Regions from separate parts of the Kribbella sp. NPDC004138 genome, predicted to be linked through region 1. Evidence: riboswitches for the same ligand, from Rfam matches in the RefSeq annotation. Region 1 holds a riboswitch; the other holds the start of a gene.
The links. Region 1 has a riboswitch for glycine ahead of gcvP (aminomethyl-transferring glycine dehydrogenase). Riboswitches for the same ligand answer to the same signal wherever they lie in the genome.

Region 1 (14,913 bases):
CCAGTGGTGTTCAGTGGGTCGGACGTGGACGGTGGCCTGATCCGGGTGCCCCAGCCGGAGGGCCGGGGGCCGAGCTCGATGTGCAGGGTGCGGATGTGCCGCAGTTCCCGGCCGGAGATCCAGGGGCGCTCGAGGGTCTTGCCGTCGACCGCGATGGATTGGACGTACGAGACCGGTCCGCCTGCCTCGACCGGCTCGAAGCCTGTCGTGGTGATGGACAGGTCGCCCTCGGGCAGCCGGGTCGTGGACTCCGCCACGGCCGGCGCGCTCACCAGGAACAGGTTCTGCCCGGCGACCGGGAACAGCCCGAGCGTCGCCCACACGTACCACGCGGACAGCCCGCCGGAGTCGTCGTTCCCCGGCAGGCCGCCGCGGCCGGTGCCGAACTGGTTGGCGATCGCGGCGTGTACGACCTCGGCGGTTCGGTCCGGCCGGCCGGCGTAGTGGTAGGACCACGGCGCCTCGTAGTCCGGCTCGTTGTTCAGGCCCTCGAACCGGCACAGGCCGTACCCGGCGTCCATCTCGGCCACGCTCGGCGCCACGCCCGGCTGGGTGACCGGTGCGGCGTCGTACCCGAAGAACGTGTCGAGCAGCTTGACGAACGCCGCGTCGCCGCCGGCGAGGGCGATCCGGGCGCGCATGTCGTGGAGCAGCCGGAAGGAGTAGTTCCACCGGCCGCCCTCGTAGAACGTCGAGTCGCGCAGCAGACCGGTGCCCGGGTCGTACGCCGCCCGCCAGCCCTGCGCGAGATCACGCATCTGCTGCGCCAGCGGCCGGTCGCGGACCTTCTGGGCGATCGCCGCGGTGCAGTGGTAGGCGTACGCGAGATCGAGGGTGTGGCTGATCGGGTGCGCCACACCGTGCACCAGGTAGTCCTCGCCGTACGTCCGGCGCAGGTCCATCTCCAGGTGCACCATGGCCCAGTCCCAGTCGATCCCCGGCAGGTCCAGGTGGCACAGGTCGGCCAGGAAGGTGTGCGCGAGCGCGCTGCCCTGCCGGGAGAACCGGTCGGCGCCCTTGGCCATCCGGTAGCCGATCGGCAGGTTGCCCTCCTGCTCGCAGATCGACAGCATCGCGCCGGCCAGCGCGACCGAACGCTGCGGGAACAGCGTGGTCATCAGCGGAAGCTGGGTGCGGTAGATGTCCCACATGGTGCAGATGTCGAACGCGTACGGGCCCTCGGTCGTCCAGGACGGGCTCTCGTCCGGGGCGAAGCACGGCTTGACCAGCGAGTGGTAGAGCGCGGTGCCGAACACGGTCGCCTGGTCATCGGACGCGGCGTCGATCGCCACCTTGCCGAGGTGGTCGCGCCAGGTGGCCGCCGTGCGGTCCTGCCGGACGGCGAAGGTGGTCCGGGTGCGGCCGACGTCCGAGTGCAGGTTGTCGCGGGCCGTCTCGCACCCGCGCAGGGAGAACCCGAGCCGCACCTCGACGGTCTGCTCGGCGCGCGAAGGGCCCATGAAGATCAGCCCGAACGGCCGCAGCGTCGTGGGCCGGATGTAGTCGAAGTCGAGGCGGGTTCCGCCGGGCATCAGGCGCCGGTCGTACCACAGCAGCTGCCGCCAGCCGGGGGCGTCGACCTCCAGGTGCACGGCCAGCGGCACCCCTTCGACGTGGATCTCGCCCTGCGCCACGCCGGGCTCAAGCAGCGTCAGGTGCGCCTTCAGCGGGACGGTCTTGCTGTGCGGGATCGCGAGGCCGCCGGTCGACGCGTCGATGACGATCCGGGCGGCGTCGTGCGACGGGAAGGTGTACCGGTGCACAGCCGACTTGGGGCCGACCGTCACCTCGCAGCGCACCCCCGAGCTCAGCGTCGCGGCGTAGTAGCCGGGCTCGGCCACCTCGTCCAGCAGGTCCCACGTGGTGCCCAGGTCGTCGAGCGGTCCGAGCATCGGCGTGACCCGGAAGTAGTTGTAGTACTTGCGGATCGCGCCGGTGCCGGACTGCTGGAAGTGCGTGAAGCCGGAGGCGACCGGGCGGTCGTACAACTGTCCGGGCACGCCCTCGGTGTTGAAGTCGTACAGCCCGTAGCCGGTCGGGTAGGCGCCGGAGTACGGGCAGGCCGACACCATCCCGAAGGGGTGCATGGCGCCCGGGTGGGTGTTGCCGACCTGCGGCTTGGGCCACCACCAGGTCGCGGCCAGGCCCTTGGGCGTGGGCAGGTCGGTGGCGCCGGTCCCGATGAACGGGTCGACGTGCTCGTACATCGGCCTCACCGCCTCGTGCGGGCTGACGTGGACTCTCAAAAAGTAAGAAGCGCGTGTTTCAGCCGCGTGACCGAACGAGACGGGCAGGTTACGTCGGCCCGCAGCAGAATGCGGTACTCGGGTGGCGCGCCGCGGTCTACGCTCCGACGCATGACCGAACTCGCGGCGACGTTCCAGCAGGCGGCAGTGGCGGAGGCCTACCAGCACCGGCCGCCGTACCCGGACGAGGTGTTCGACCGGCTCCTGGAGCTGATCACCGACGAGCCGCGCCGGGTTCTGGACATCGGCGCCGGCGAGGGCGCGATCGCCCGGCCGCTCGCGCCGCACGTCGAGCACGTCGACGCGGTCGACTTCTCGGCGCCGATGGTCGAGGCCGGCAAGCTGCGCCCGGGCGGCGACCGTCCGAACATCAGCTGGCAGGTCAGCCCGATCGAGACCGCCGCCCTCGACGGCCCGTACGCACTCGTGACAGCCGGCGCCAGCATCCACTGGATGCCGTGGGAGGAGACGTTCGCGCAGATCGTCCCGCACCTGACGCCGCACGCCCAGCTGGTCGTCGTCGACCACGGTCCCGTCGACGAGCCCTGGCTGCCCGAACTCGTCCAGGTCATCGAGCGGCATTCCCGCAAGCAGAACCACGACCCGAAGTTCAACGTCGTCCACGCGATCCGGGACCGCGGCCTGCTCGACCTCACCGGCACGGCGCGGACGGCGCCCGTCACGTACCACCAGACCGTCACCGACTACATCGAGCGGCTGCACTCGACGTCCAGCCTCGCCCGCCACCTGATGCCGGCCGACGAGGCCGCCGCGTTCGACGCCGGGATCGAGGCCGCGGTCCGTCCGTACGCGCAGGACGGCGTACTGGAACTGACGATCGAGGCCGAGCTCAGCTGGGGCCGGCCGCAGAGCCCGCCCGGGACAGCAGATAGCGCTGCTCGGGAAGGCTCTGCGTGAGCCGCGCGGCGAGTTCGTAGGCCTCCCGGGCGGCCGCGGTGTCGCCGGACAACTCGAGCAGATGCGCCCGTACGGCGGCCAGCCGGTGGTGGTCGTGGAGCGCCGGATCCACGTCGTCGAGCAACGCCAGCCCGGCGGCCGGTCCGTGCACCATCGCGACCGCGACGATCCGGTTCAGCGTCACCATCGGACCCGGCGCGGTCGACACGAGCAGTTCGTACAGCATCAGGATCTCGCGCCAGTCGGTCTCGTCCGCGGTGGCCGCCGCGTCGTGGACCGCGGCGATCGCCGCTTGCAGCTGGTACGGCCCGACCGGGGCGGACCGCAACGTCGACTCGATCAACGCGGTGCCCTCGGCGATCGCCGCCGCGTCCCACAGCGACCGGTCCTGCTCCGGCAGCGGCACCAGTGCACCGTCGGCCGTCGTCCGCGCGGGGCGACGCGCATCCGTCAGCAGCATCAACGCCAGCAGACCGGCCACTTCACCTTCGGCCGGCAGCGAGGCGTGCAGCTGGCGGGTCAACCGGATCGCCTCGGCGCTCAGCTCGACCCGGTGCAGCGACGTACCGGACGAGGCGGTGTAGCCCTCGTTGAAGACGAGATACAGCACATGCAGTACGGCGGCCAGGCGCTCGGGCTGCTCGGACGCCGGCGGCATCGCGAACCGGGCGCCCTGGAGCTTCGCCTTCGCCCGGCTGATCCGCTGACCGATCGTTGCCTCCGGCACCAGAAACGCGCGGGCGATCTCACCGGTCGTCAGCCCGCCGACGGCGCGCAGCGTCAACGCCACCTGCGACTGCGGCGTCAGCGCCGGATGGCAGCACAACATCAGCAACGTCAACGAGTCGTCCTCCGCGGACGCCGGCTCCGGGGCAGTCCACGAGGCCACGGTCTCCTCGCGGCGCGTCCGGGCCGCCTCGTTCCGCAGCACCTCGATCCGCCGCCGCGACGCGACCGTGACCAGCCAGCCGCGCGGATTGTCCGGCACACCCTCGGCCGGCCACTGCAGCGCGGCCGCCAGCAGCGCCTCCTGGACGGCGTCCTCGCACGCGTCGAAGTCGCCGTACCGCCGGACCAGCGCGCCGAGCACCTGCGGCGCCTGCTCCCGGAGCAGCTCCTCGAGCATCACATGAACGCGCCGAGGTCACGCACCGGCCGCACCTCGACGACGCTGAACGGCGCCTCCGGGATCTGCGCGACGATCTCCACCGCCCGGTCCATCGAATCGCACTCGAGCAGGTAGAAGCCGGCCAGCTGCTCCTTCACCTCGGCGAACGGACCGTCCGTCGTCATCGGCCTGCCGTCGCGGACCAGCACCTGCTTGGTGAGCTCCGGGGCGTCGAGCGACTCCGACGCGACCAGCTCGCCACGCGCGGCCAGCGCCTCGTGCAGGGCGGCGTACCCGGCCATGCCTTCCTTCTTCTGCTCATCCGTCAACGCGTCCCATACCGCCCGGGACTCCGGGTTGCCGTAGATCAGTACGAGGAACCTCATGTGCTCAGCGTAAGCATCACCAGGGGGTATCGATCGGGTCACTGGTTCGTCGCGGGCGTAGCGGCCGCCGGGCAGGCGCGTTCTGGTATCAGGGGAAAGCCGGGGCGTGCCCCGGGCCAGGCGGCCGTAAACCTGTCGGGGCGCCCCAGTAGAGTTACGACGGGTATCCAGGGTGGAGAGAGGGAGGGGTCGCGTGCCGGACTTGGAAGTGTCCGACCGGGTGTGGACGATCCCGAACGCACTCAGCTTCCTGCGGTTGCTGGGCGTGCCGCTGTTCCTGTGGCTGGTCCTCGGGCCGGAGGAGGACGGCTGGGCGCTGCTCGTGCTGGCCGTGTCCGGGTTCACCGACTGGGCCGACGGCCAGATCGCCCGGCGGATGAACCAGACGACCCGCCTGGGCCAGATGCTCGACCCGGTCGCCGACCGGCTGTACATCTTCGCCACCGTCATCGGGCTGGCGTTGCGCGACATCATCCCCTGGTGGCTGGCGATCGCGCTGCCGCTGCGGGACGTGCTGCTCACGCTCACCCTGCCGGCCCTGCACCGCCGTGGCTTTAACGCGCTGCCGGTGCACTTCCTCGGCAAGTCCGCGACCTTCTGTCTGCTGTACGCGTTCCCGCTGCTGCTGCTCGGTGACGGCGACAGCACGCTCAACCTGCTCGCCCGGGTGTTCGGCTGGGCGTTCGCGATCTGGGGCACCGGTCTGTACTACTGGGCCGGCGCGCTGTACTTCGCCCAGTTGCGGCACCTGACCCAGACGGTCAAACCGATCAAGGACTCGGCCGGGTGACCCAGCAAGCCCCCCAGCAGACGCCTCCTCGGCGCGTCGACGCGTCGATGTCACTGCTGAACAACCTGGTGGCGCACCCGATCGACGAGGGGTACGCCGTCGCCGCCCGCACCCGGTCGAACGCCGACGGCAAGCAGACCCGCTCCCGGCACCGGATCCTGCTGGTGCTGGCCGCCGCCGTCCTCGGCTTCCTGCTCGCCGTGGCCGCCGCGCAGAACTACCGCAGCGCGCCTGAGGCGGAGAAGCAGCGCAAGGAACTGATTACCCGCATCAACCAGGCCGACACCCGGCTGAACGAACTGCGCATCCACCAGTCCCAGCTCGCCGACGAAGTCCGCCGGCTGCAGGCGAGCGGACTGAGCAACGACAGCACGGGCGCGGCGCTGCAGCAGAAGCTCGACGACCTGGAGCTGCAGACCGGGGCGATCGCGGTCACCGGCCCCGGGATCAAGGCGGTGATCGACGACGCCAAGGACGCCGACGCCAAGGAAGGCCGGCTGCTCGATGTCGACCTGCAGCAACTCGTCAACGGCCTGTGGACGTCCGGCGCGGAGGCGGTCTCGGTGAACGGGCACCGGATCACCTCGCTGACCGCGATCCGCGGCGCGGGCAGTGCCATCACCGTTGACTACAGTTCGCTGACCCCGCCGTACACGGTGCTCGCGATCGGGGACACCGCGACCATGCCCGCCCGGTTCGCGCAGAGCTCCGGCGGGCAGTGGGTGCAGTACCTGGTCAGCAACTTCGATGTCCGGATGACGATCACGACGGAGGATTCCTTGCAGGTGCCGGCCGATGCGACCATCGCGTTGCGCTACGCGAAGGTGAGAACGAGATGATCGCCGTACTCGGGCTGGTGATCGGTGTCGTCATCGGTCTGCTGGTCGCGCCCGACGTCCCGGACTGGGCGCAGCCGTACCTGCCGATCGCGGTCGTCGCCGCGCTCGACGCGGTGTTCGGCGCGCTGCGCGCGTTCCTGGACGGGATCTTCGACGACAAGGTGTTCGTCGTCTCGTTCGTGTCCAACGTGCTGATCGCGGCCCTGATCGTCTACCTGGGCGACCAGCTCGGCGTCGGGTCGCAGCTGTCCACCGGTGTGGTCGTCGTGCTCGGCATCCGCATCTTCACCAACATGGCCGCGATCCGGCGGCACATCTTCCGGGCCTGACATGAGCGACGAGACACCGGACAAACCCGCGCAACCGGCCGCCGGTACACCTGCCACCACACCTGCCGGCACACCTGCAGGTTCGCCTGCCGATGCGCCGCGGACCCCGACACCGATGCCCAAGCCGAAGCCGCGGACGCCGAACCTGGCCCTGCGCCGGCTGCGGGCCGGGTTCAAGCCGTCCCGCGGCCAGGCGATCGTCGCGGTCGTGCTCGCGCTGGTGGCCTGCGTCGCGGTCGTGCAGGTCCGGGTGAACCGGGCCGACGACGGCTACCAGAACGCCCGCCGCGAGGACCTGATCGCGATCCTCGACGGCCTCGGGCAGAACACCCGGCGGCTGGAGAGCGAGATCGCCGACCTCGAGGAGCGGAAGAACTCGCTGTCCTCCAGCGCCGACAAGGCGCAGACCGCGCGCGAGCAGGCCGAGGCCCAGGTCCGCACCCTCGGCATCCTCGCCGGTACGCTGCCCGCGCAGGGCCCCGGGGTCCGGATCACGCTGAACGACCCGCAGGGCAAGATGACCTCGAGCAACCTGCTGGACGCGATCGAGGAGCTGCGCGACGCCGGCGCGGAGGCGATCCAGGTCAACGGGTCGGTCCGGGTGGTGGCCAGCACGGACTTCGTCGACGACGCGCCGGGGATCTCGATCGACGGCCAGAAGGTGAACTCGCCGTACGTCATCGAGGCGATCGGGGAGTCCCACAACCTGGCCGAGGCGGCCAACTTCCCGGGCGGTCTGGTCAGTGAGGTGACCGGCCCGCAGGTGGGCGGAACGGCCGAGGTCACCGAGCTCGGGAACGTCCCGATCACCGCCTTGCACGTCCCGGAGGAGCATCGTTACGCTCGCCCGGCGCCCAGCCCGACCAAGTAGCTGTCCCTGTAGCTGTACTTGAGTGAAAGAGGAACGAAGGTGTACCCCGAAGACCTGAAGTACACGGCCGAGCACGAGTGGTTGAAGGCCGGCGAGGAAGGACCCGTGCGGGTCGGCATCACCGACTTCGCGCAGGACCAGCTCGGTGACATCGTGTACGTGCAGCTGCCCGACGTCGGCAGCGCGGTGCGGGCCGGCGACGCGTGCGGCGAGCTGGAGTCGACCAAGAGCGTGAGCGACCTGTTCGCCCCGGTGAACGGCACCGTGACCGCGGTCAACGAGGCGCTGGCCGACCAGCCGGACCTGGTGAACAGCGACCCGTACGGCGAGGGCTGGCTGCTCGACATCGAGGTCGAGGACGCCGCCGAGGTGGCCGCGCTGATGGACGCCGAGGCCTACAAGGGGCAGCTCGACCAGAGCTGACAACTGGCTGGTAGCGTTACCGGCCTCAACCGCTGGTCGAGGGTTGAGGCCGCTGTCCACACTGTCAATACGGGGTCTATCGAAGACGTCGCCGGACCGCCGGCGATCGGGAGGATCACAGCATGCCGTTCTGCAACCAGTGCGGGCACGAGAACTCCGAGGGCAGCCGGTTCTGCTCGCAGTGCGGAGCGATGCTGCCTGGCGCGGACCGCCCGGCGGCAGCCCCGGCGACCCCCCAGCCGACACCCGGTGTCACCGACACCGCGATGCTCACGCCGATCGGCGCCGAGCCGGAGCCGGAGCAGCAGACCGGTGAGCCGCTGTCGGCCGACGACGCGGCCGCGGTCGGCGCACTGCCGGCCGGTTCCGCCCTGCTGATCGTGCAGCGCGGCCCGAACGCGGGCAGCCGGTTCCTGCTCGACGTCGACGTGGTGACCGCGGGCCGGCACCCGGACAGCGACATCTTCCTCGACGACGTGACGGTGTCGCGCCGGCACGCCGAGTTCCGCCGGGACCCGTACGGCGTGAAGGTCCGCGACGTCGGGAGCCTGAACGGCACGTACGTGAACCGGGACCGGATCGACGAGGTCCTGCTGAACAACGGCGACGAGGTCCAGATCGGCAAGTACCGGCTGGTGTACTACGCCAGTGGCCAAGCCTGATCCCAGCGCCGAAGGGCCGGTGGGCGGCCGCGGCATCGGCGAGGTGCTGCAGCTCCTGCAGGCCGAGTTCGCCGACGTCACGATCTCCAAGATCCGGTTCCTGGAGGCCGAGGGGCTGGTCACGCCGGCCCGGACGGCGTCCGGCTACCGCAAGTTCAGCGCCGCCGACCTGGAGCGGCTGCGGTACGTGCTGACCGCGCAACGCGACCAGTACCTGCCACTGAAGGTGATCAAGGAACATCTCGGCGCGATCGACCGCGGCCTGCGTCCGGCGGCCGCGGGGCCACCGGTCGCGCCGAGTTCGTTGCCGCAGACTCCCGGCCAGCCGGTCGCCGAGGACTTCGGTGCCGCGGGCACCGAGCTGCGGCTGACCCGCGACGAGCTGCTGCGGGCCGCCGGGGTGTCCTCGGAGCTGCTAGGTGAGCTGGAAGGCCACGGCCTGGTGGTGGCCAGCGGCAACCACTACGGCGGCGACGCGATCGTCGTCGCGCAGGTCGCGGCCGAGCTGGCGTCGTACGGGATCGAGCCGCGGCACCTGCGGGCGTTCCGGACGGCGGCGGACCGCGAGGTCGGCCTGATCGAGCAGGTCACGGGGCCGCGCCGTACCGAACAGACCGGGGAGCTGGCCGCCCTCACCGTCCGGCTGCACACCGCTCTGGTCCGCTCCCGCCTGCCGCGTCCGTAGGCGACCGCACGGCCTTCGTCCACAGGTGACCCCTTCGGCCCACCCGGTGCTTCGGCTCGGAGTAGGCTGAAGGGGTGCGCGAAGTCGACGTGGTCGGAGTCCGGGTGGAGATGCCCTCGAGTCAGCCGATCGTGCTGCTCAAGGAGGTCGGAGGTGAGCGATACCTGCCGATCTGGATCGGTGCTGCCGAGGCGAGTGCGATCGCCTTCGCCCAGCAGGGGATGGAGCCGCCCAGGCCGCTGACCCACGACCTGTTCGCGGAGACCATCCGGGTGCTCGGGCACACGCTCAGCCAGGTCCGGATCGTGAACCTGACCGACGGCGTGTTCGAGGCGATCCTGGTGTTCGACGACAAGACCGAGATCTCGGCCCGGCCGTCGGACTCGATCGCGATCGCGCTGCGGACCGGCACGCCGGTGTTCTGCGCCGACGAGATCCTCGCCGAGGCCGGCATCCCGGTCCCGGAGAGCGAGGCGAACGACGCCGACGAGGTGGAGGAGGAAGAGGAGGTCGAGCGGTTCCGGGAGTTCCTCGACCAGGTGACCCCGGAGGACTTCGACAAGAGCTGACACCCCGGCCCCGCCGTGGTGCGGCAGAAGGTGCAAGTGCGGCTAGGTAACGATTCGTACGACGGTCGCGACACGCTCACGGCTCGACGCGGTTGTCGTTGACCCGGTTCGGGCGGCGGCTTACCGTGAAGGAGTCGTGGGGTGATGTCACTCCACGCAGATGACTCGTTCCAGTCGGTATCCAGGGAGGCTCAGGCGTGACACGCACCGGGGACACGGATCTGACGGCGCAGTCGACGTCCGACGCGCACGCAGAGGCCATGGCTGCCGCTACAGCCACCGCCGGCGTCCAGGGTCTGCTGTTCGACGACGACCTGCGGCCGATGCCGGAGGACGTCGGGTTCCGGGGGCCGACGGCCTGCGCCGCGGCCGGGATCACCTACCGGCAGCTCGACTACTGGGCCCGCACCGGCCTGGTCTCCCCGTCCGTGCGCCCGGCGACCGGCTCGGGAACGCAGCGGTTGTACGGTTTCCGTGACGTCCTGTTGCTGAAAGTGATCAAGCGGCTGCTCGACGCCGGGATCTCGCTGCAGCAGATCCGGACCGCGATCGCGCACCTCAGCAAGCGCGGCTTCGACGACCTGACCCAGATCACGCTGATGAGCGACGGCGCGTCGGTGTACATGTGCACCTCGCCGGACGAGGTCATCGATCTGCTGGCCGGCGGCCAGGGTGTGTTCGGGATCGCGCTCGGCGGTGTCTGGCGGGAGGTCGAGGGCTCGCTGTCGGAGCTGCCGACCGAGCGGGCCGACGGCCACGACGACGCCGACTCCGAGGCCCATGCGCGCGACGAACTCGCCGCCCGCCGCCGCGCCCGGATGACCGGCTGACATCTCGTTCGGTCCTGCGTGCCCGAACTGTGCGCGGATTCCTGGTAGCCTCGGGACAGCCGTTCACAGCACTCGGGAGAGTCCCGTGTCATCGGGCGCCGAAGGGGCAATTCCTCCCCGGAACCTCTCAGGCCCATGGACCGAGTGTCACAGGCGACTCTGGAGCGTAGTGCGTGACAGAGGGGGAGGCGACCGGAAGCACGTCAGCAACGGAGCCTCTTGATGACCGAACAACTCTCCGCCACGTTCGCCGACCGCCACATCGGGCCGCGTCCCGACGAGATCGCGCGGATGGTGCAAGTCCTCGGGTACGCCGATGTCGACGCGCTCGTCGACGCCGCGGTCCCGGCGTCGATCCGCTCCGCCGAGGCGCTGCGGCTGCCCGAGCCCGCGTCCGAGGTGGACGCGCTCACCGAGCTGCGGCAGCTCGCGGCCCGCAACACCGTCGCCACCTCGATGATCGGCCAGGGGTACTACGGCACGTTCACGCCGTCGGTGATCGTCCGCCGCCTGGTCGAGAACCCGGCCTGGTACACCGCGTACACGCCGTACCAGCCGGAGATCTCCCAGGGCCGCCTCGAGGCGCTGCTGAACTTCCAGACCGTGGTCTCGGACCTGACCGGCCTGCCGACCGCGAACGCGTCGCTGCTCGACGAGGGCACCGCGGCCGCCGAGGCGATGACGCTGGCGCACCGGTCGAACAAGAAGAGTAAGTCCGACCGCTTCCTGGTCGACGCCGACACCTTCGCGCAGACGATCGCGGTCGTGCAGACCCGCGCCGAGGCACTGGGTATCGAGGTCGTCGTCGCCGACACCACCGACGGCCTGCCCGAGGGTGACTTCTTCGGCTTCCTCGTGCAGTACCCGGGCTCCAACGGCGCCGTCCGCGACCTGAAGCCGCTGATCGAGGCGGCGCACGAGCGCGACACGCTGGTCGCCGTCGCGTCCGACCTGCTCGCGCTGACGGTGCTCGAGGCGCCGGGTGAGGCCGGGGCCGACATCGTGATCGGCTCGTCGCAGCGCTTCGGCGTGCCGCTGTTCTACGGCGGTCCGCACGCCGGCTTCATGTCCGTGCGTTCCGGTCTGGAGCGGTCGCTGCCCGGTCGTCTCGTCGGCGTCTCGGTCGACGCGGACGGCGCCCCGGCGTACCGGCTGGCGCTGCAGACGCGTGAGCAGCACATCCGTCGCGAGAAGGCGACGTCCAACATCTGTACGGCGCAGGTCCTGCTCGCGGTCGTCGCGTCGATGTACGCCGTCTACCACGGCCCCGACGGCCTGCAGGCGATCGCCGAGCGTGTGCACTCGTACGCCGGCAAGCTCGCCGCCTCGCTGCGGGCCGGCGGCGTCGAGGTCGTGCACGGCGACTTCTTCGACACGGTCCTCGCCCGCGTCCCCGGACGCGCCGCCGACGTGGTGGACGCCGCCCGGCAGAACGGGATCTGGCTGCGGCTCGTCGACGCCGATCACGTCGGCATCTCGTGCGACGAGAAGACCGACGTGGCGACGCTGACCCGGGTCTGCCAGTCCTTCGGCGCACAGTACGACGACACGCTGGGCGCGCCCGCCGTCGCCGTACCGCGGACCACGGAGTACCTGACGCACCCGGTGTTCAACACGCACCGGTCCGAGACGGCGATGCTGCGGTACCTGCGCAAGCTGTCCGACATGGACTACGCGCTGGACCGCGGGATGATCCCGCTCGGCTCCTGCACGATGAAGCTGAACGCGACCACCGAGATGGAGCCGGTCACCTGGCCGGAGTTCGCGGACCTGCACCCGCTCGCGCCGATCGAGGACGCGGCCGGTTACGTGAAGCTGATCGGTCAGCTGGAGCGCTGGCTGGCCGAGGTCACCGGGTACGCGAAGGTCTCGATCCAGCCGAACGCCGGCTCGCAGGGTGAGCTGGCCGGTCTGCTCGCGATCCGCGGCTACCACCGCGCCCAGGGCTCGGCGGACCGCAACGTCTGCCTGATCCCGGCCTCCGCGCACGGCACGAACGCCGCCTCCGCGGTGATGGCCGGCATGAAGGTCGTCGTTGTCAAGGGCAACGACGACGGCACGATCGACCTGGACGATCTGCGCGCGAAGGCGTCCGAGCACGCGGAGAAGCTGGCCGCGATCATGATCACCTACCCGTCGACGCACGGTGTGTACGAGGAGAGCGTCCGCGAGGTCTGCCGGATCGTCCACGACCACGGCGGCCAGGTGTACGTCGACGGCGCGAACCTGAACGCCCTGCTCGGCCTCGCGAAGCCGGGCGAGTTCGGGGGCGACGTCAGTCACCTGAACCTGCACAAGACCTTCTGCATCCCGCACGGCGGCGGCGGCCCGGGCGTCGGCCCGGTCGCGGTCGCGGCGCACCTGGCGCCGTACCTGCCGAACCACCCGCTGCTCGACCAGGCCGGTCCGGAGTCCGGTGTCGGCCCGATCAGCGCCGCGCCGTTCGGGTCCGCGGGCGTGCTCGCCATCTCCTGGGCGTACATCCGGATGATGGGCGCCGAGGGCCTGACCGCAGCGACCAAGGCCGCCGTGCTGACCGCGAACTACGTGGCGAAGCGGCTCGAGGGTGCGTTCCCGGTGCTGTACACGGGCGAGAACGGCCTGGTCGCGCACGAGTGCATCCTGGACCTGCGGCCGATGACCAAGGAGACCGGCATCACCGTCGACGACGTCGCGAAGCGGCTGATCGACTACGGGTTCCACGCCCCGACGATGTCGTTCCCGGTCGCCGGCACGCTGATGGTCGAGCCGACCGAGTCCGAGGACCTGGGCGAGCTGGACCGGTTCTGCGACGCGATGATCGCGATCCGGCACGAGATCGACCGGGTCGCCGCCGGGGAGTGGCCGGCCGCCGACAACCCGCTGGTGAACGCGCCGCACACCGCCGAGTCGGTCATCAACGACAAGTGGGAGCACGCCTACACCCGCGAGGAGGCGGCGTTCCCACGCTCGGTCGACCGCACCTCGAAGTACTGGCCGCCGGTCCGCCGCATCGACGGCGCGTACGGCGACCGCAACCTGATCTGCTCGTGCCCCGCCCCGGAGGCCTTTGAGTGACTTCCGTACGTCCTGACACCGCCGCTGCCCTGTTCGCCGAGGTCGCGGCGGCGCAGGGGGAGTCGAAGCTGCCGTCGGTGAACGCCGGGGTGGTGCGCGACGGCGCGCTGGTCTGGACGGGATCGCGTGGGCGGTTCGCGACGGCGGACGGGGCGTTGCCGGGCACGGACGTGCAGTACCGGATCGGCTCGATCACCAAGACGATGACGGCGCTGCTGATCATGCAGTGCCGCGACGACGGGTTGCTGGCGCTGAACGATGCCGTCGGCAAGCATCTGCCCGGGATCGCGTTCGGGGACCGGACAGTCCGGCAGCTGCTCGCGCACAGCGGCGGGATGAACGCCGAGCCCGAGGGCCCTTGGTGGGAACGCAATCCGGGCGTCTCGTTCGACGAGCTGACCGCGGCGATGAACGACTCGCAGGCCGCCGGCCCCGCAGACCGGCGGCACCACTACTCGAACCTCGGGTACGGCCTGCTCGGTGAGATCGTGGCGCGGCTGCGCGGGGCGTCCTGGCTGGAGCTGGTGCGGGAGCGCATCCTCGATCCGCTGGAGATGCGGCGTACGACGTACTTCCCGGAAGGGCCGTCCGCGCAGGGGTTCTCGGTGCATCCGTTCAGCGGGCAGCTCGACCCGGAGCCGTCGTACGACTCGGGCGCGATGGCGCCGGCAGGGCAGCTGTGGAGCACGATCGAGGACCTGGCGCGGTACGCCGGGTTCTGGATCGACCCGCTGCACGAGGTGCTGAGCCGGGAGTCGGTCGAGGAGATGGCGTCGCCGGTGGCCTCGGATCCGCGCGAAGGGCTGAACGCGTCGTACGGGCTGGGCCTGCGGCTGATCGCGGACGACCCGCATCTGCTGATCGGTCACACCGGGTCGATGCCGGGCTTCCTCGCCGGGTTGTTCGTCGACCGGGTCCGCCGGGTCGGAGCGGCGACGCTGGGCAACGCGACGTACGGCCGGGTCGCCTCCCTCGCACCGGACCTGGTGCGGATCCTGACGAGGTACGAGCCGCCGCTCACGCAGGAGTGGCTTCCGGAGCCGCCGCTCGCCCAGGGCGCCGAACTGCTCGGCCACTGGTACTGGGGCAACACGCCGGTCACCATTTCCGCGACGGCCGGCATCCTCCAACTGTCAGGCGGCCTCACTACCCGCCTGTCACCTCTCGGCCCCGATCTCTACCAGGGCCGCGACGGCTACC
Region 2 (14,913 bases), on a different contig from region 1:
CCCGACAACGGCGACGTGCTGGTACGGCGGGGTGCGAACGGAATCGGCCGGCTCAAGATCACCAACGGTACGTCCAAGGACGTGGCGATCTCGATCGTCGGCGACGGGCAGCCACCCGGGAGTCCACAGGTGATGGTCTACCTCCGGGCGACCCAGTCGGCGACCGTGAACCGGATCTCCGGCGCGTACCGCCTGTACTTCAAGAGCGGCACGGACTGGGACGCCGACCACCGCAGGTTCCTCGCGGACTGCACGTTCAAGAAGTTCGACCAGACCTTCGGCAAGAACCAGGCCTGGCAGGTCAATCTCCAGCCCCGGCCGGGCGGCAACGCCGACACCACCGAGGTCGAGGCCTACTAGAGGCCGAGCTTGTCGAGCAGGTGGCCGAGGATGCCGCCGAGGCCCCCGGAGGGCTGATCGGGGTTGTCAGGTGTCGATGGCGGAGTGCTCGGCGTGGTGCTGGTCGGGGATGCCGTCGGGCTCGTCGACGTGCTCGGACGGCTGGTCGGCGTCGTGGTCGGGTCGGTGGACGGCGGCGCGGTCGGTACTGTCGGCGGCCGTTTCGTCGCGACCGGGATGGTCGGCTCGGTGGTCTGCACGATCTGCGGCGTCGGCGTGCCCTCGGCGGGCGTGGGGTACGGCGTGCTGAGACCGACCGGCACCTGGACCTCGCCCGTCTTGGTTGCGCTCGGCAACGGCGTCGGCACCGTCGTCGGCGTGACGCCGGGCGTGGCCGCCGGGGTCGTGCTGGTGTGGGGCGGGAGCACGGCGACGTTCTGCGTCGGCTCGCCCGGCTGCGGGCCGGCGATCGGCGCGGCCGGCTCGGGTCCGCCGCCGGGCAACGGCAGGAAGCCCGCACCGATCCGCGGGCCGCCGAGCAGGGCGACGAGAACCAGCGCGAGGTAGCAGGACAGCAGCAGGCCGGCGCCGGCTGCGACCTGGCGGCGACGTCGCGGGTTCTGCCAGGGCGGACGGCGGGAAGCCGTGGCAGAAATTGGATTCACAAGTCCCGGAGGGTATCGGTTGACGAGTAGTTTCAAACAGTAGGTGGAAGAAATTCCACGGAGAAACTCAATAGTCTAGTAATTCTGAACCACTTACGCATTCGTAGGAATGCGGTGCGTTAGCTGACAACGCGCCGATCTGCATCACACCAGCCGTTTTCCTCTGCCAACCTGCTCTCATGAATCTGGTGCTGCTGCACGGTCTGGGAGCCAACGGCCGGGTCTGGGACGCCTGGCCGGATGCCGCGTACGCTCCCGACCTCCCCGGCCACGGCTCGGCGGCCGCGCTCCCGTCGTACACCTTCGCCGCCATGGCCGCGGCGATCGCCGCAGATCTTCCGGTACGCCGGGACGTCGTCGTGCTCGGTCATTCGCTCGGCGGCGTGATCGCACTCGAGCTGGCGAGCGGACGGTACGACGTCACGGTGAGCCGGGTCGTCGCGCTCGGAGTGAGAGTGAGCTGGACGGCCGACGACCTCGGGCGGGCGAACGCGCTGGCGCAGAAGCCGGTCGCGTGGTTCGAGAGCCGCGACGAGGCAGCCGCGCGATTCCTCAGGGTCTCCGGCCTCCAAGGGCTCGTGGACCTGGCCGACGCCGTCGTGGACCACGGTCTGCTGGAAGACAACGGCCGCTGGCGTCTCGCCCTGGATCCCGGGACCTTCGGTGTCGGCGCGCCGGACATGCCCACGCTGATCGCGGCGAGTCAGGCCGAGGTGGTGCTCGCGCGCGGCGAGCGGGACCCGATGAACAGCGACGCCGAACTGCACGCCCTGCACGACCAGGTCGTCACGCTACCCGGCCTCGGGCACAACGCGCAGGTCGAGGACCCGACGGCGGTGGCGGCGCTGCTCAGGTAAGGGCCTGCAGGCCGATCACCGACAGCAGGCGGAGCTTCTCGGCGGCTTCGCTGTTGGGCGCGGCCGTGTAGACGACGATGCGCAGGTCGCTGCCCGGGACGGCGAGCACGTCGCAGTCGATGTCGAAGGTGCCGACGTCGGGATGCCGGATGGTCTTGCGCTCGGTCTGGTGGAAACCGACGACGGGCTGGTCCCACAGCTGCGCAAACTCGTCGTACCCGGTCCGGAGCTCCTCGATCAACGCCGTCAGGTCCGGGTCGTGCGGGTAGCGGGCGAGGGAGGCGCGCAGGTCGGTGACCATTGCGACCCGGAAGTCCCGCTGCTGGTCGGCGGTCTGCACGACGCGGTCGCCCGAGCCGGCGAAATGCAGGTAGATGATGTTCCGCCACCGGCCTTGCCACGTCGACGGATCGCCGATCATCGCCGCGAACAGCGGGTTCCAGGTGATGATTGTCCAGGCGGCGTCGCAGACGCACAACGGCGCGCCTTCCAACTGGTCGACGATCCGCTGCACCCCCGGCGGGATGTACGCCGAGATGCGTCCCGGCGACGGCTCGACCTCGCCCGCGAGCACGAACAGATGGTTGCGCTCGGCATCGGACAGCCGGAGCGCGCGGGCCAGCGCGGTCAGCACCTGGACGGACGGCGACTCCGACCGGCCCTGCTCCAGCCGCACGACGTAGTCGACCGACAACCCGGCGAGCTGCGCCAGCTCCTCGCGCCGCAGCCCCGGCGCCCGGCGCTTCCCACCCGACGGCAGGCCGACCTCCGACGGCGTCACGCGATCACGCCACGCGTGCAACGTCCTGCCGAGCTCGCCCATGTCCTCCAGTATCCCGGCCCGGCGGCTGATCAGCCTGGTACTGCCATTCCCTAGGACACCGCGGGTACTACCTGGTCCGGAACCCCGGCGCGAGGGTGGAGCCATGACCACGACACTCATCACCGGGGCCAACCGGGGCCTCGGATACGAAACCGCCCGCCGGCTGGTCGAGGCCGGACACACCGTGTACGTCGGCGCCCGGGATCCCCAGCGCGGCAAGCAGGCCGCGGACGAACTCGGCGCGCACTACCTCCCGCTGGACGTCACCAGCGACGAATCGGTCGACGCCGCCGCGGAACAGCTCACCGAGCTCGACGTACTGATCAACAACGCCGGCATCCCCGGTCCGTTCAAGGAGGCCCGGGATCTGACGGCCGACGAGTTCCATCAGGTGTTCGACCTGAACGTCTACGGGCCGGTGCGGATGATCCACCGGTTCCTGCCGCTGCTCGAGCGCAGCGCCGACCCGGTGATCGTGAACGTGTCCAGCGGGCTCGGCTCGATCGCCGCCGCGGTGCAGGCGGACGCGATCGACACGGTGCCGGTGTGGGTGCCGGCCCCGGCGTACGGCGCCTCGAAGGCGGCGCTCAACATGCTGACGGTGCAGTACGCGAAGCAGCTGCCGAACCTGCGGATCAACACCGTCGACCCGGGCTACACCGCGACCGACTTCAACGGCCGCACCGGCTACCAGACCGTCGAGGAGGGCGCGGACATCATCGTCCGGCTCGCCATGATCGACAAGGACGGGCCGACCGCGGAGTACCTGAGCCTGCACGGAACCATCCCCTGGTGATCACGGGGTGATCAGGGGGTCAGCACTCGATGACGTTGACGGCAAGGCCGCCGCGGGAGGTCTCCTTGTACTTGATCTTCATGTCCGCGCCGGTCTCGCGCATGGTCTTGATGACCTTGTCGAGGGTGACCACGTGCACGCCGTCGCCGTGCATCGCCATCCGGGCCGCGTTGATCGCCTTCACCGAGGCCATCGCGTTCCGCTCGATGCACGGGATCTGCACCAGCCCGCCGACCGGGTCGCAGGTCAGGCCGAGGTTGTGCTCCATCGCGATCTCGGCCGCGTTCTCGACCTGCTGCGGCGTGCCGCCCAGGACCTCGCAGAGACCGGCCGCGGCCATCGAGCAGGCGGACCCGACCTCGCCCTGGCAGCCGACCTCGGCGCCGGAGATCGACGCGTTCTCCTTGTAGAGCACGCCGATCGCGCCGGCCGTCAGCAGGAACCGGACCGCGCCGTCCTCGGTCGCCCCGGGCACGAAGCGCCGGTAGTAGTGCAGGACGGCCGGGATGATGCCGGCGGCGCCGTTGGTCGGCGCGGTGACGATCCGGCCGCCGGAGGCGTTCTGCTCGTTGACGGCGAGCGCGAACAGGTTCACCCAGTCCATCACCTTGAGCGGGTCGACCGACCACGGGTCCTGGCTGAGCTTCTTGTGCAGCGCGTGCGCCCGGCGCGGCACCTTGAGCCCGCCGGGCAGGATGCCCTCGGTCTCGCAGCCCTCGCGGACGCAGTCCTGCATCACCTGCCAGATGTGCAGCAGGCCGTCGCGGACCTCGTCCTCGGTCCGCCAGGCGAGCTCGTTCGCGAGCATCACCTCGCTGATCGACAGCTGCGATTCCCGGCACCGGTCGAGCAGCTCCGCACCGGTCGTGAACGGGTACTTCAGCGGGGTGGTGTCCGGTACGATCCGGTCCCCCGCGGCGGCGTTCTCGTCGACGACGAACCCGCCGCCGACCGAGTAGTAGGTGCGCTCCCGCAGCACCGCGCCGGCCGCGTCGCGGGCCACGAAGATCATCCCGTTCGGGTGGTACGGGAGGGCCTTGCGGCGGTGCATCAGCAGGTCGGTGTTCTCGTCGAACGCGATCTCGTGAGTGCCGGCCAGCAGGATCCGGCCGCGTTCGTGGATCGTCTCGACGCGGGCGTCGACCGAGTGCGTGACCACGGTCTCCGGGTCGGCTCCCTCGAGCCCGAGCAGGACGGCCTTGTTGCTGCCGTGGCCGTGCCCGGTGGCGCCGAGCGAGCCGAAGAGCTGGGCCTCGACGGTCGCCGTCGCGGCGAGCAGGCCGTCGTCGGCGAGGCCGAGCGCGAAGGTCCGGGCGGCGCGCATCGGTCCCACGGTGTGGGAGCTCGACGGGCCGATCCCGACACTGAACAGGTCGAAGACGCTGATCGCCATCGTGTGGAGGTTCCTTCCGGTCGCCGTTGACCGTTTGGTGTCCTCCCCGCTCTGTCAGGCGGATGCCTTCCAGAGGTGCCTCGCCCGCGCGGTGAAGGTGCCTGAGAGATTCTTGGGGAGAGTTGCTCCTACGGCGCCCGGTTCGTGTCCGGGTCTCTCCCGCACGGGTTCATGCGGCTGTTGAGTTTGCTGATGCTGTGGACGGTACGGGGGTCCGCGGGGCCGCGTCAATCCGGCCGGTGCGGACCGCCCAGATCTCGAAGAACCAGGTGAACAACGGGGGAACGCTTGCCGCCAGCGCGGCCAGCGTCACCGGCCAGGACCAGCGCAACGGACCGCGTACGGCGAGCACGGTGACCACGTAGACGACGAAGATGCCGCCGTGGATCGGCCCGAAGATCTTCACCCCGATCTCGTTGTCGGACAGCACGTACTTGAACAGCATCCCGATCAGCAGTCCGGTCCACGAGATCGCCTCGGCGATCGCCACCGTCCGGAACCACGCCGCATGTTTGGTACTCATCACGACCGACCCTAACAAGGCCCCCAAGCCGTGATCGGGGTCATCCGGGGCTCGTCCCCGATGCCGCCAGCAAGCGATTGCCCGAAGGATCGTCGGCATGACGTTCATCCGACGCGCCCTGGCCGGCGCAGTAGTACTCGGCGTCGCAGGCGCCGGGCTGACGGCCACCGCCTCCGCGACCAGCCCGCCGCTGCACTGGGCCGACTGCAAACCTGAGGGCAAGGACGATCCCGCGGTGGTGGAGGGCTCGCAGTGCGCGACCCTGCAACTGCCTGTCGACTGGCGGAACCCGGGCGGGCCCACCTTCGGCCTCGCACTGGCCCGGAGAAAGGCATCGGAGCCGAGCGAGCGGGTCGGGGTGCTCGTGTTCGGCCCGGGCGGCCCGGGTGATTCCGGGGTCGACCGGATCAAGACGGGGATCAACCGGTTCAGCACGGACCTGCAGGACCGCTTCGACATCGTCAGCTTCGACCCGCGCGGTGTGGCACGCAGCAACCCGGTGAAGTGCTCCGCCGACCTGCTGAACAAGCAGCCGTCGCCGGTCATCAGGAGCGCGGCCGAGTTCACCGCCACCATCAACTACAACCGGCAGCTCGCCACGGACTGCCGTGAACACACCGGCCCGCTGTACGACCACATCGACACCTGGCAGACGGTGCGCGACATCGACGCCGTACGGCGGGCGCTCGGCGAGTCCACGATCTCGTTCCACGGCAGCTCGTACGGGACCCTGCTCGGAGCGCAGTACGCCGAGACGTACCCGCACCGCGTCCGCGCGATGGTGCTGGAGAGCGTCATCGACCACAGCTCCGCCCCGACGCGTGACTTCCTGGACGAGCAGGCGTCCGCGGGACAGGACTCGTTCGACGAGTTCGTGAAATGGTGCGACGCGACGACGAACTGTGCACTGCACGGCACCGACATCCACGCGCGCTGGGCGGACCTGCTGGCCACGTCGCCGGATCCGTTCACCTTGAGCTACTCGGTGTTCCGTGCGCTCTACGAACCGAAGTGGGCTGCACTGGCCGAGCTGCTGAAGGCCGGTGTGACTCCCCCGAAGCCCACGCAGACCGGCGCGTATCCCCTGGCCGTTTTCTGCCAGGACTGGAACCTGCCGGTCCGCGACTACCGCGAGTACGCCGCACACCTGCAGCGGCTCGCCCGCAACAACCAGGACCTGCGCTATCCCGGTCAGCTGATGGCAGTGTCGATCTGTCTCGGCTCTCCGCCGGCGAACAACCCGCAGCACCAGCTGAAGGTACGTGGGCTCAAGACACCGGTACTGCTCGCCAACGCGATCCACGACCCGGCGACCGGCTACTCGTTCGCACAGAGCGTGGAGCGCCAGCTCGGGCGGAACGGCGTACTGCTGACCTACCAGGGCTGGGGGCACGGCAGCTACACGAAGAGCTCGTGCATGCAGAGCGCAGTCGACGACTACCTGATCGCGAAGGACGTACCCGAGCGCGGCAGCAGCTGCGCCGCCGTACCACCGGCGGGGTAGCGGGTCAGACCGGCACGCCGGTGACTTCGAGGACCCGGTCCAGGTGATCGCCGCGGACCAGTCGCCCCGCCATCAGCCGGAGCTCGGCGCAGGCGCTCTCCAGCGCCTGCGCCTGGGTCCGGCAGTTGTCGACGTACCAGAACGGGTCGTCCGGTTGCGGATCGTCGGCGTCGTCGATGTCGGCGTACCAGTGCCGGCTGCCGCAGTTCACTACTCGCACACGCAGGTTCATGGTGTAACTCCCCCGTACCCAGGGATCCCGGGTTCCCCCTTTGGCCCCAGTCCAGGGCCGACTCGGCCTGGCGTGTGATCAGAGGCCCCCCACTCCCACACGCCGGCCGAGTTCGACCCTCCCCCGCCTTCTACATCGGGGCTCCCGCGGCAAACGTTACTGGCCGTAACGAGTAATTTTGATTACTTCGCCGCGAGGTGCGACCGGGTCCACTGCTCGAGACCGTCCGTGGTGATCGGCAGGTCCTCGGTGAGGATCTCCAGGCGGTCGGAGTGGACCACGACGTTGTCCTCGATCCGGATGCCGATACCGCGCAGCTCCGGCGGGACGGTCTCGTCGTTCGGGTGGAAGTACAGGCCGGGCTCGACCGCGAGCGCCATCCCGGCTTCGATGGTGCCGGCGAAGTACGCCTCCGGCCGGGACGCGTCGCAGTCGTGCACGTCGAGGCCGATGTAGTGCCCGGTCCCGCAGACGATGTACCGCCGGTGCTGCTGCCCGTCCGGGCCGAGCAACTCATCGATCGACGCGTCCAGCAGGCCCCAGTCACGCAGGCCTTCGGCCAGCACCCGCAGGGCCTCGTACTGGAAGGCGCGGTACGGCGCACCGACCTTGACGGCCTCGAGCGACGCGAGCTGCGCCTTGTGCACCAGGTCGTGCACCTGCCGCTGGGCCGCCGTGAACTCACCGGTGGCGGGGAAGGTCCGGGTCACGTCCGCGGTGTAGAGGGTGCGGGTCTCGACGCCGGCGTCCAGCAGGATCACGTCGCCCTCGTTGACCGGGCCGTCGTTGCGGACCCAGTGCAGCACCGGAGCGTGCTTGCCAGCGGCAACGATCGACGCGTAGCCGACGCCGTTGCCCGCGGTCCGCGCGCGGCGGTCGAAGGTGCCCTGCAGCCAGCGCTCGCCGCCGCCGCGGATCGCCTCCGGCAGCTCCCGCGCCACGTCACCGAACGCGAGCACGCTCGCGGCGACCGCTTCGCGCAGCTGGTCCAGCTCCCAGTCGTCCTTGATCCGGCGCAGCTCGGCGAGCGTCTGGCGCAACGCGTTGCCGTCGGTCGGCGAGGTCCGCACCAAGGCGTCCAGCATCGGCTCGACACCCGGCACCGACAGCATGAACGGAACCGCGCCGCGCACCGCCGCGGGCAGTTCCTCGAGTGGGCGGCAGGCGATCTGCAGTGCGTCCGACCAGTCCTTCAGGCCCGGCACCGGGCCGATCCACAGCTCACCGTCACGCGCGTTCGCGAAGAAGTCCGCCTCGTCCGGGCCGGCCGTCTCGCGCAGGTAGAGCGTCGCGTCGCCGTCCCCGGAGATGACCAGGACGGCGCCTTCGGCCTGGCAGCCGGTCAGCCAGACGAAGTCGCTGTCGGCGCGGAACTGGTAGTCGGTGTCGTTCGACCGGACCGGCGCCCGGCCGGCCGCGAGCGCGATCCGGCGTCCCGGTAGCGCGGCGGCGAGCTTGCGCCGATGCTCCGCGGCCGCCTCGGCGAGCCCCTCCGGCACCGTCACCGAGCGGTCCACCGGCCCCCAGCCGCGAGAGATGAACTCCCGGAACCCCTTGGCGTCGATCGGGCGGTAGGACTTCGGCGTCTGGTCGGTCCGGGCGTCATCGGTCATGAGCTGAGCTCCCCTTTACAGCTGTCAGTGTCAGCTCATCAACTCAGGTCTGCGCGGGCCCGCGCAAGCCCTTATCCCGGAACGCGGTGAGGATGCCGGCCTCGGAGTCGAGCAGGTACTGGTGCAGGTCTGCGGCGGCCTGCTCGTACTTGCGGGCCTCCAACAGCTCGAACAGGCTGCGGTTTCGCGCGATATAGGGCTCGTGCAGCTCCCGCGGCGTCGCGATCACGTGGAAGACCAGCCGCAACTCGGCCTGCAACTGACTGGTGATCGCGTTCAGCCTGGCGCTGTTGGCGAGCCCGATCAGGTGCTCGTGGAACCGCATGTTCGCGGTGCCGACTGCCGGCCAGCGATCCGCCAGCGCGGCCGCCTCGGCCGCCTCGACATCGTCCAGCAACGGCTCGAGCCGACTCGCAGGCACCTCTGGATCGCGCTCACCCAACGCCCGGACGACGTCCACCTCGAGCACCCGGCGGAGCCTGTACAGATCGACCACGTCATGCTCGTCCAATTCTGGGACGAACACCCCGCGGTGCAGCTTGTAGACCAGCAGACCCTCGTGAGTGAGCAGCCGGAAAGCCTCCCGCAGTGTGTTCCGGCTGACCTCCAGGACCTCGGTCAGCTCGACCTCGGACAGCTGCGCACCGGGCGGCAGGGCACCCTCCGTGATACTGCGACGGAGAATGTCGGCCGCACGCTCGGCCGAGCTGCTGCGGTCCAGCCGCGCCACGTCGGCCGCGACCCCTCGCAGCCAGGCCTGCCGGCCGTCGTCGTCCGTCTCACCCGTACCCACCCCTGCATCATCGCCCACGCCGCGCGCAGCGGGGAAATCTGGTGGAACGAACCTCTTGCAGGATTGTTGAACAATCCCTACTCTCGGTGGCACGGAACGCAGGCGAAAGGCGGGATCGCGTGGCAGCGAAGTGGGAGTTCTGGATCGATCGTGGCGGCACGTTCACCGACGTCGTCGCCCGGCGGCCCGACGGCGCGGTGGTCGCCCACAAGCTGCTGTCCGAGAACCCCGGCCGCTACCGGGACGCAGCCGTCGAGGGCATAAGGCAGCTCCTCGGTGTGTCCGCCGGCGAGCCCCTGCCGACCGACCGGATCGAAGTCGTCAAAATGGGTACGACCGTCGCCACCAACGCCTTGCTCGAGCGCAAGGGTGAGCCGACGGCGCTGGTCATCACCAAGGGATTCCGGGACGCACCCAGGATCGCCTACCAGAACCGCCCGCGGATCTTCGCCCGCGAGATCGTGCTGCCCGAGCTGGTCTACTCCCGGGTGATCGAAGCGGACGAGCGCGTCGCGGCGGACGGCGAGGTCGTCGTCACGCTCGACGAGCAAGCAGTGGCACGGGACCTGCAGCAGGCGTACGACGACGGCTTGCGATCAGTCGCCGTGGTTTGCGTCCACGGGTACCGCCACACCCGGCACGAGGTGGCGATCGGTGAGATCGCGCGACGGATCGGCTTCACCCAGGTCTCGCTGTCTCATGAGTGCAGCCCGTTGATGAAGCTCGTGTCGCGAGGTGACACCACGGTCGTCGACGCCTACCTCTCGCCGATCCTGCGCCGATACGTGGATCAGGTGGCGGCCGAGCTGGACGGCGTACGGGTGATGTTCATGCAGTCCAACGGCGGCCTGACCGAAGCACATCTGTTCCGTGGCAAGGACGCGATCCTGTCCGGCCCCGCCGGCGGCGTCGTGGGGATGGCGCGCACCACCACGGCCGCCGGGTTCGACCGGGTGATCGGATTCGACATGGGCGGCACGTCCACCGACGTGTCGCACTACGCGGGTGAGTTCGAGCGCGAACTGGAGACCCTTGTCGCCGGAGTCCGGATGCGGGCGCCGATGATGAGCATTCACACGGTGGCGGCCGGCGGCGGATCGATCCTCAGCTTCGACGGCAGCCGGTACCGGGTGGGACCGGACTCGGCAGGCGCGGATCCCGGCCCGGCGTCGTACCGCAAGGGCGGTCCGCTCACGGTCACCGACGCGAACGTCATGCTCGGCAGGGTCCAGCCGGACTTCTTCCCCGCGGTCTTCGGCGACCACGGCGATCAGCCCCTCGACGCGGACGTCGTACGCCGGAAGTTCGCCGAGCTGGCCGAGGCGATCGCCGACGGACGGAGCCCCGAGCAGGTTGCGGCCGGGTTCGCCGACATCGCGGTCGCGAACATGGCGAACGCGATCAAGAAGATCTCGGTCCAGCGCGGGTACGACGTCACCCGGTACGTGCTGGCGACGTTCGGCGGCGCGGGCGGCCAGCACGCGTGCGCCGTCGCCGATGCGCTGGGCATGACCGAAGTACTGATCCACCCGCTCGCCGGGGTCCTGTCGGCCTACGGCATGGGGCTCGCCGACGTCGCAGCCCTCCGCGAGCGGGCGGTCGAGGCGCCCCTGAACGACGCCGTACTCCCGGAGCTCTCGAAGGTCCTCGACGAACTCCAGGCCGACGCCGCCGCCGAGCTCGAGCGCGAAGGCGTCCCGGCCGAACGGATCACCGCGATCCGCCGGGCCTTGCTGCGCTACGACGGCACGGACACGGCAGTGGCCGTGTCGACCGGCACCGTGCATGCGATGGTGACGGAGTTCGAGGCGGCCTATCGCCGACGGTTCTCGTTCTTGATGCCCGGCAAGCAGATTGTCGTCGAAGCGGTGTCACTCGAGCTGCTGGGCGCGGCCGGAGACAGTGCGGCGACCTGGGACCAGCGGACCCGCGAGGACAGCGCTCTGCAGGCGGTAGCGAGCGTGCCGATGTTCTCAGCCGGCTCATGGACGGACGTGAACCTCTACCGACGCGCCGATATCGTTCCCGGCGATGCCGTGGACGGGCCGGCCATCATCGCCGAGGACAACGCGACGACCGTGGTCGAGCCTGGCTGGCGTGCCGTAGTGAACGACCTCGGCCACCTGCTGTTGAGCCGGGTGACCGCCCGGCCTGTCCAGCGAGCGATCGGGACCGAGGCCGACCCCGTGATGCTGGAGATCTTCAACAACCTGTTCATGTCGATCGCCGAGCAGATGGGTGTGCGGCTGCAGAGCACTTCGCAGTCGGTGAACATCAAGGAGCGCCTGGACTTCTCCTGCGCACTGTTCGATGCCGAGGGCAACCTGATCGCGAACGCCCCGCACATCCCCGTCCATCTCGGCTCGATGGGCGAAAGCATCAGGATGGTCATCGCCGGCAACGCCGGACGGATGGCGCCGGGCGACACCTACGTGCTCAACAACCCCTACCGCGGCGGCACCCACCTTCCCGACGTCACGGTGGTGACGCCGGTCTTCGACCGGGCCGGACGGGAGATCCTGTTCTACGTCGCCTCCCGCGGCCATCATGCGGAGATCGGCGGGATCACACCGGGATCGATGCCCGCGGACAGCACGCACATCGAGGAGGAAGGGGTGCTGATCGACAACTGGCTGCTCGTCTCCGGCGGTGTACTGCGAGAGCCCGAAACCATCGAACTGCTCGGCTCCGCGGCGTACCCCTCACGCAATCCCACCACGAACATCGCCGATCTGCGCGCTCAGGTCGCGGCCAACGAGAAGGGCGTCGAAGAGCTCCTCGCAATGGTCGACCACTTCGGACTCGACGTCGTGTCGGCGTACATGGAACACGTCCGCCGCAACGCCACCGAAGCAGTCCAGCGGGTCATTCCGACGCTCCGCGACGGCCGGTACAGCTACGAGCTCGACTCGGGCGCGCGGATCGAGGTGTCGGTCCGCGTGGATGCCGGCGCGCGCACCGCCGAGATCGACTTCACCGGCACCTCCGCACAGCAGCCGAACAACGGCAACGCGCCGTCGTCGGTCGTGATGGCTGCAGTGCTGTATGTGTTCCGCACGCTGGTAGACGACGAGATCCCCTTGAATTCGGGTTGCCTGGAGCCGCTGCGGGTGATCATCCCACCGGGCTCGATGCTGTCGCCGGAGTACCCCGCGGCGGTTGCCGCCGGCAACGTCGAGGTCTCGCAGGCGGTCACCGGCGCGTTGTATGCCGCACTCGGTGTCCAGGCGGAGGGGTCCGGGACGATGAACAACGTAACGTTCGGCAACGAGCGCTACCAGTACTACGAGACGGTGGCCAGTGGCTCCGGCGCCGGCGCCGGCTTCGACGGCGCCGACGTGGTGCAGACCCACATGACGAACTCACGGCTCACCGATCCCGAGGTGCTGGAGTGGCGGTATCCGGTACGGCTGGAGAGCTTCGAGATCCGCGAGGGCAGCGGCGGCGACGGCCGGTGGCGCGGCGGTAACGGCGGTCGCCGCATGCTCCGCTTCCTGGAGCCGATGACCGTGACCACACTCGCCAGCCACCGCCGCGTACCGCCGTACGGAATGGCCGGCGGCCGCCCGGGAAGCCTCGGCCACCAGTGGATCGAACGCACGGACGGCACCGTGACCGAGATGGACGGCTGCGACTCCGTGCAGTTGTCCACCGGCGACATCTTCGTCATCGAGACCCCGGGCGGTGGCGGCTACGGCCCGCCGTCCAGCTGAACTCGCCGGCAGTCTTGCGGTTGCTCAGTTCTTGACGCGGCTGTGCATCTCGGCGGCGAAGGTGTCCTGGGCGATGCGCATGACGGCGAGTTCGTCGGGGTCCGCGAAGAGCTCGCGGGCCTTGCTCTCGGGGACGTCCTCGACGTGGGTCTGGAGCCACCAGATGTTGCCGACCGGGTCCTTCACCCGGCCACCGCGGTCGCCCGTGATGCCGGAGTACATCAGCTCGGTCACCACGGTGGCGCCGGCGTCGAGGGCCCGCTGATAGGTGCGCTCGACATCCTCGACGTACACGCTCAGGAAGCTCGGGGTGTCCGGCCAGTCCTCCGCCGCGTCGAAGGTCATCAGCACCGATTCGCCGACGGTGATCTCGGCGTGGCCGACCGTGCCGTCCTGGTTCGGGAACCGTCCGCTCGTCTTGACCTCGAAGGTGCGCTCCACGAACTCGAGGAAGGCGTCCGCGCCCTTCGCCACGATGTAGGGCGTGATCGTCGACTTACCGTTTGGCTTGTTCATACCTCGAGTCTGACGACAGTAGGGGACGGGTTCTGTCCTCTTCCTCGTCGGATTGTGCGGCCTGGAAGCGGCGGCGGTACTCCGTCGGCGTCGTACCGAGATGACGTGCGAACGCCCGGCGCAACGTCTCGTCGCTGCCGAGTCCGCTGAGGCGTGCTGCCGTGGTGATGCTGTGCCCGTCGAGCAGGAGCTGTTGCGCCCGGTCCAGCCGTACCCGCTCGACCCACCGGCCGGGCGTCGTGTTGAACTCGCTCTGGAACAACCGGGTCAGATGCCTCGGACTGACCGCGGCCGCGGCGGCCAGGTTCGGCAGGCTGTGGTCAGCAGCCGGGTCCGCGACGACGATGTCGGCGAGCGCCCGCAGCAGATCGGTGCGCGGCGGCCGGGTCGCCATCGCGGTCGAGAACTGCGACTGACCGCCGGGGCGCTGCATGAAGACGACGAGTTCACGCGCCACGGCTCGGGCCGTCTCGGAGCCGTGGTCTGCCTCGACCAGGGCGAGTGTGAGGTCGATGCCGGCGCTGATCCCCGCCGAGGTCAGGTACCGCCCGTCGGTGACGTGGAGCGCGTCCGGCAGCACCTCCACCATCGGATACTGCCGCGCCATCGCCGCCGCATGCCGCCAGTGCGTCGTCGCCCGCCGCCCGTCCAGCATCCCGAGCGCCGCCAACACAAACGCCCCACTGCACACCGACGCCACCCGCCCGGCCCCGTCCGCCAACATCGCCGTCACCTGAAGCACCTCGTCCGGCACCCCGCGTACAAGGTCATCTGCCCCAGCCACCACCACGGTGTCGACCACGCCGACGTCAGCAGCCCGGACCACCCCCGCCAGCACCACACCCGAGGCAGCAGTCACCTCCCCACCACCCGCAGACACAAGCACCGACTCGTACCGCACCCGCCCACCCCACCGATCGGCCGTGACCAGGTTGGCCTGGTGGAGGACTTCGAGCGGTCCGGTCACGTCGAGCAGCGTCACCCCGTCGTACACGACGAACGCGACCCGGTGTGTCCGAATCTGTGGTTCACCTGGCGATTTGGACATGGCGTCAGCGTACTCCGGACCAAGACCCTGAAGGCATGACCGAAACCATCGCCGGCATCCAGATCCCTGACAGCGCCCTCGCCCGCGAAGCGACCGAC

Region 2: another riboswitch for glycine. It lies ahead of ACWEOO_RS16230 (L-serine ammonia-lyase); the one in region 1 lies ahead of gcvP (aminomethyl-transferring glycine dehydrogenase).

What each region holds. Positions count from the first base shown of each region.
Region 1 is NZ_JBSGFZ010000005.1:210,782-225,694, reverse strand. Features, by position in the region: gene ACWEOO_RS08925 (glycoside hydrolase domain-containing protein) at 1-2,207, opposite strand, end outside; gene ACWEOO_RS08920 (class I SAM-dependent methyltransferase) at 2,358-3,164, shown strand; gene ACWEOO_RS08915 (RNA polymerase sigma factor) at 3,097-4,290, opposite strand; gene ACWEOO_RS08910 (YciI family protein) at 4,290-4,658, opposite strand; gene ACWEOO_RS08905 (CDP-alcohol phosphatidyltransferase family protein) at 4,852-5,448, shown strand; gene ACWEOO_RS08900 (DUF881 domain-containing protein) at 5,445-6,287, shown strand; gene ACWEOO_RS08895 (small basic family protein) at 6,284-6,616, shown strand; gene ACWEOO_RS08890 (DUF881 domain-containing protein) at 6,732-7,487, shown strand; gene gcvH (glycine cleavage system protein GcvH) at 7,527-7,910, shown strand; gene ACWEOO_RS08880 (FHA domain-containing protein) at 8,033-8,572, shown strand; gene ftsR (transcriptional regulator FtsR) at 8,559-9,257, shown strand; gene ACWEOO_RS08870 (bifunctional nuclease family protein) at 9,332-9,826, shown strand; gene ACWEOO_RS08865 (MerR family transcriptional regulator) at 10,087-10,656, shown strand; glycine riboswitch at 10,720-10,809, shown strand; gene gcvP (aminomethyl-transferring glycine dehydrogenase) at 10,879-13,713, shown strand; gene ACWEOO_RS08855 (serine hydrolase domain-containing protein) at 13,710-14,913, shown strand, end outside.
Region 2 is NZ_JBSGFZ010000010.1:69,413-84,325, reverse strand. Features, by position in the region: gene ACWEOO_RS16255 (hypothetical protein) at 1-360, shown strand, start outside; gene ACWEOO_RS16250 (hypothetical protein) at 357-1,004, opposite strand; gene ACWEOO_RS16245 (alpha/beta fold hydrolase) at 1,184-1,861, shown strand; gene ACWEOO_RS16240 (helix-turn-helix transcriptional regulator) at 1,854-2,684, opposite strand; gene ACWEOO_RS16235 (SDR family NAD(P)-dependent oxidoreductase) at 2,788-3,480, shown strand; gene ACWEOO_RS16230 (L-serine ammonia-lyase) at 3,500-4,873, opposite strand; glycine riboswitch at 4,953-5,045, opposite strand; gene ACWEOO_RS16225 (DUF3817 domain-containing protein) at 5,043-5,396, opposite strand; gene ACWEOO_RS16220 (alpha/beta fold hydrolase) at 5,494-6,900, shown strand; gene ACWEOO_RS16215 (hypothetical protein) at 6,905-7,132, opposite strand; gene ACWEOO_RS16210 (aminopeptidase P family protein) at 7,315-8,745, opposite strand; gene ACWEOO_RS16205 (GntR family transcriptional regulator) at 8,789-9,538, opposite strand; gene ACWEOO_RS16200 (hydantoinase B/oxoprolinase family protein) at 9,658-13,251, shown strand; gene ACWEOO_RS16195 (VOC family protein) at 13,276-13,767, opposite strand; gene ACWEOO_RS16190 (GlxA family transcriptional regulator) at 13,748-14,815, opposite strand; gene ACWEOO_RS16185 (HD domain-containing protein) at 14,851-14,913, shown strand, end outside.